DNA from 2 places in the Trichocoleus sp. ST-U2 genome. Region 2 is predicted to be linked to the other one. Evidence: predicted binding sites of a transcription regulator. Region 2 holds the regulator's gene; the other holds the start of a gene.

What was found. Region 2 encodes HrcA, which represses chaperone genes, less so after heat shock. Its sites were predicted from a motif close to ANTTAGCACTCNNNANTNNNGAGTGCTAANT; they were not measured.
Positions count from the first base shown of each region.
Region 1: a site for HrcA is predicted at 1,433-1,463, ahead of groL (chaperonin GroEL). Genes of this name have one in related genera too.

Region 1 covers NZ_JAMPJY010000008.1:12,647-15,056, reverse strand. Annotated here, with positions in the region: gene NC996_RS07320 (protealysin inhibitor emfourin) at 1-133, shown strand, start outside; gene NC996_RS07315 (M4 family metallopeptidase) at 170-1,243, opposite strand; gene groL (chaperonin GroEL) at 1,496-2,410, shown strand, end outside.
Region 2 covers NZ_JAMPJY010000048.1:36,632-39,041, reverse strand. Annotated here, with positions in the region: gene NC996_RS23420 (rhodanese-like domain-containing protein) at 1-272, shown strand, start outside; gene NC996_RS23415 (hypothetical protein) at 470-661, shown strand; gene hrcA (heat-inducible transcriptional repressor HrcA) at 786-1,898, shown strand; gene NC996_RS23405 (DUF2834 domain-containing protein) at 2,027-2,410, shown strand, end outside.

The DNA of each region.
Region 1 (2,410 bases), on a different contig from region 2:
CGACCGCTTTCAGTACAAGCTAACGGTAGAAGAAAACACTCAGCAACATACTGTTTTAGTGAGTGAATCCGCCGTACCTGGAAACTTAAGACCGCTGCTGGAATGGCTGATGGCAGCCGCACGCAGAAATTAAAAATTAAAAATGAAGAATGCCTCTTCAATTTTTAATTTAAATCACTCCCACTTCTTCCCAACCTTTGCGGACTGCATTTTGCTCCTTGGAGCCTTCGCCGTAGAGTTCTCCAGCGACTGTAATGAGAGTATTCGCAGCCCGTTTAAAATTCGCTCTAGAGCGCAGGCGATCGCGTAAAGCGATATACCAGATTTTCCCAGCCTTTTCCCAAGCGTAGCCGCCAATTTCCACCGCTGCTAAATAAAAGGCACGGTTGGCAATCCCTGAGTTGATATGCACGCCTCCGTTATCTTCCAGCCCTTTGTAGCGGTCTTTATAAGTCGCTGGCTGGGGGTCTTTGCCTAGCACTGGGTCATCGTATGCTGTCCCCGGTGCCTTCATTGAGCGAATCCCAACGCCCTTAACATTGGCGGTAAACAACCCTTCCCCGATAATCCAGTCAGCTTCTTCGGCTGTCTGATTGAGAACCCGCTGTTTCACCAGGGAACCAAAGACATCGGAAAAAGATTCATTTAATGCGCCAGATTCGCCGTAATAGATTAGATTGGCTTCATATTGGGTGACGCCGTGGGTTAGCTCGTGCCCAATCACATCAATCGCCTTGGTAAAGCGTTCAAAAATCTCTCCATCCCCATCACCGTAGACCATTTGGTCGCCGTTCCAAAAAGCGTTGTCATACTTCACGCCAAAATGAACCGTCGAGTCCAAACGCAGCCCTCGATTGTCGATGGAATTCCGCTCAAATACCTCCTCGTACAAGTCATAAGTCGCACCCGACCCGTCATAGGCTTCGTTGATCGCGGGATCGTCGCTGGGAGGATCGCCTTCACTACGCACCAAGGTGCCTGGTAGATCGTTGCCATTTTTGGCATCAAAGATGGTACGACGCTTCTCACCCGCTGATGCTGCGAACGAGATATTTCCCACTGTCAAGCGCCGTCCGCGAAACTGTTCTGACACGGTTAAGGTTTGAAAAGCCCATGCCCGCTGCTCAGGGTTGCCATTCTGGAGAACCTCCTTCAGCATATGAGGAGGAACGATACAACAAATGGGATGAAGTCTATCGCAGCAAGGTTGCAGCCCTACCGCTCTTTTTTTTGGTGAACGCATAAATTATTTCCTTTGTCAAGGACAGAGCATCAAAAAGTGGATGATAAACGCATTCAATCCAATCCGCTCTAGTTATCGAGAATTCGGCAATTTCGTTACAAAAAGTAACTCAAACGTGCCATTGATTGCTCTAGCTGTTTATTATGTACCTCCCCCATATCAGTCGAGGTGAGGACTCTCATCCTCTCGGATTAGCACTCTGTGCCAGTGAGTGCTAAATTGACTAATGGAAGCGCTCTGAAAACCTAAAACATGGCAAAAATCGTTGCATTTAATGACGAATCGCGGCGGGCACTAGAGCGGGGCGTGAACGTCCTGGCAGACGCCGTTCGCATTACGCTGGGGCCGAAAGGGCGGAATGTCCTTCTAGAGAAGAAGTTTGGCGCACCCCAAATTGTGAACGATGGTATCACCGTTGCCAAGGAAATTGAATTAGAAGACCCCCTGGAAAATACAGGCGCTCGACTGATTCAGGAAGTGGCATCCAAAACGAAAGATATTGCGGGTGATGGCACGACTACGGCGACGGTTCTGGCTCAAGCGATGATTCGTGAGGGCTTGAAGAACGTAGCGGCTGGGGCAAATCCAGTGAGTTTGCGGCGGGGAATCGAAAAAACGATCGCCTTCTTAGTGGAGGAGATTGTAGCGATCGCGAAACCAGTGGAAGGTAGCGCGATCGCTCAAGTGGCAACCGTCTCCGCTGGTAACGATGAAGAAGTCGGCAAAATGATTGCCGAAGCGATGGATAAAGTCACCAAAGACGGCGTGATCACCGTTGAAGAATCCAAATCGATGGCAACGGAACTGGATGTCGTCGAGGGGATGCAGCTGGATCGCGGCTACATTTCTCCCTACTTCATCACCGATTCCGAACGGATGGTGGTGGAATATGAAAACGTCCGGATTTTGATGACGGATAAAAAAATCAACTCTATCCAGGATTTGATTCCCGTCTTGGAAAAAGTTGCCCGTTCCGGTCAAGCTTTGCTGATTATTGCCGAAGACATCGAAGGAGAAGCTTTGGCAACTTTGGTGGTAAATAAAGCGCGGGGCGTACTGAATGTAGCCGCCATCAAAGCGCCTGGATTTGGCGAACGCCGCAAAGCGATGCTGCAAGATATCGCCGTTCTCACTGGCGGTCAGCTAATCTCAGAAGAAGTTGGTTTG
Region 2 (2,410 bases):
AATTGGTGGATGTGCGAGAACCACAGGAAGTTGCGATCGCCAGCATTGAGGGTTTTGAAAACCTCCCCTTGTCGGAATTTGCCGACTGGGCTGACCAAATCCAGACCCAGTTCGATCCGCACGCCGAGACGCTGGTTCTCTGTCATCATGGCATCCGTTCGGCGCAGATGTGCCAGTGGCTACAAATGCAAGGCTTCACCAATGTCAAAAATATTGCTGGTGGCATCGATGCCTACTCAATCCGAGTCGATCCGACAATTTCCCAATACTAATGATCCCAGTACAAAACTATCTTGAAGCTGGAACCTCTTCCCCAACCCCGCTCCTGCAACAAGAGGGCAGAAATTCTCTTTCTTCCCTACTAAGGAAAAAGGCTGGGGTTAGATTTTTTAATTAAATACGGTTCACGATATTGTTTTAATTTTTACTAGCGAAATAAGTATTTAGAGGTTTTGGCTGACAAACTTCGATGCAGTCGAGTAGACTACAGACAATCCTGATAGAGACTGTGGACTCTAGAGTTACGGGTAGCGATAATGTCCTAACTCTGCGCTCGATCGTCATGGTATGTCTAAGGTTGGAGTTCGGCGGCTGTTATGCTTCTACTGGCTGGGTGTGGCGAACCGGCAGGCAGAAGGCAGCATCTGCTATTCTGTTTTAACCTATCCTATATTTAATCGGCTGCTTGCTTGACAAGAGCGCCGGACTTACTGAGAAATTCATCATCAGAAGTCCAGGAATTTCCAATTGTTTTTAAAACCCTATCCAATTCGGCTTTCGTTTAAATGGCTAGGCAAGTAAGTCTGACTGACCGTCAACAACGTATTCTCTGGGCAACTGTCCGTCACTATATTGCGACGGCTGAGCCAGTCGGCTCAAAAGCTTTGGTAGACGAGTATAATCTGTGCGTCAGTCCAGCGACGATTCGCAATGCAATGGGCGTCTTAGAGAAAGCGGGGTTGCTCTATCAACCCCATACCTCGGCTGGACGGGTTCCCTCTGACTCTGGCTATCGAATTTATGTCGATCAATTAATTAAGCCTTCTGAAGCCTTGGGGCGTCAGGTAGAGCAGTTATTCACAAACCGTTTGAGCTTGGAACATCAAAGCTTCGAGACTGTGTTGCGGGGTGCAGCGCAAATTCTGGCAACGCTCAGCGGTTATATTACCCTGATCACGATGCCGCAGACTCGAACTAATCGTTTGCGGCATTTGCAACTGGTGCAGCTCGATCCGGGAAGGGTGATGCTGATTGTGGTGACGGATTCTTATGAGACGACTAGCGTCTTAATGGAGTTACCGCTCTCAGAATCGGAGGATGAGCAACCGGATGCAGAAATTGTAGATCGGGAGTTGCAAATTTTATCGAATTTTTTGAATAGCCACTTGCGGGGGCGATCGCTCAGTGAACTGGCAACTTTAGACTGGAGCGAACTAGACCGAGAATTTCAACGATATGTTGATTCTTTGCGAAATCTCCTCTCCGACTTGATCCGTCGCACTTCCCAACCTGCCACAACTCAAATTATGGTTCGTGGCGTCGCTGAAGTATTGCGTCAGCCAGAATTTTCCGAATTACAGCAAGTGCAGACGCTTATACACCTATTGGAAGAGGAACAAGACCAGTTGTGGCCTTTAATCTTTGAATGGCCTAGACCAGATGTCACGGCTATTTCAGATGTCACCTCTGGTTCGCGAGTGACAGTGCGGATTGGTTCGGAAAATCCTTTAGAACCGATGCGTACCTGTACGCTGATTTCTGCAACTTATCAGCAGGGTTCAGTACCCGTGGGAAGTGTAGGTGTTTTGGGGCCAACGCGGATGGTGTACGAAAATGCGATCGCACTCGTTGAAGCTGCCGCCGATTATCTCTCTGATGCTCTTACGCAACCCGCTTAATTTAGAAAATGGCTAATAGCTAATCGCGATTAGCTAATGGGTAGCCGTTCACTACGAACCACGAACGATAAACATGGCTAATTTCGATTAGCTCTAATTTTTACTTTTCATTTTTCATTGATATTGATATGGTTAGAAAAGTTGGCTTTTGGTCGCTTTGGGCAGCATTTATTACCTATGCCTTTCTATTAGCACCTCCTGAACAACCAGGCACGTTTGAACTGATAAAAAACCTCTCTACAGGTCAATGGGCGGGGATTAACCCCCTAGTTGTCGCTCTATTCAATCTGCTGGGCATCGTACCGATGATTTACGCCTGCCTAATGTTGATTGATGGCAAACAGCAAAAGGTAAAAGCTTGGCCTTTTTCGGCGTTCTCTTTTGGAGTCGGAGCGTTTGCTTTGCTACCTTATTTAGCATTGCGAGAACCCAACCAAGAATTTCACGGACAAAAGAATTTATTTCTGAAAATACTCGATTCCCGGTGGCTTGGTCTTTTGCTGACATTGGGC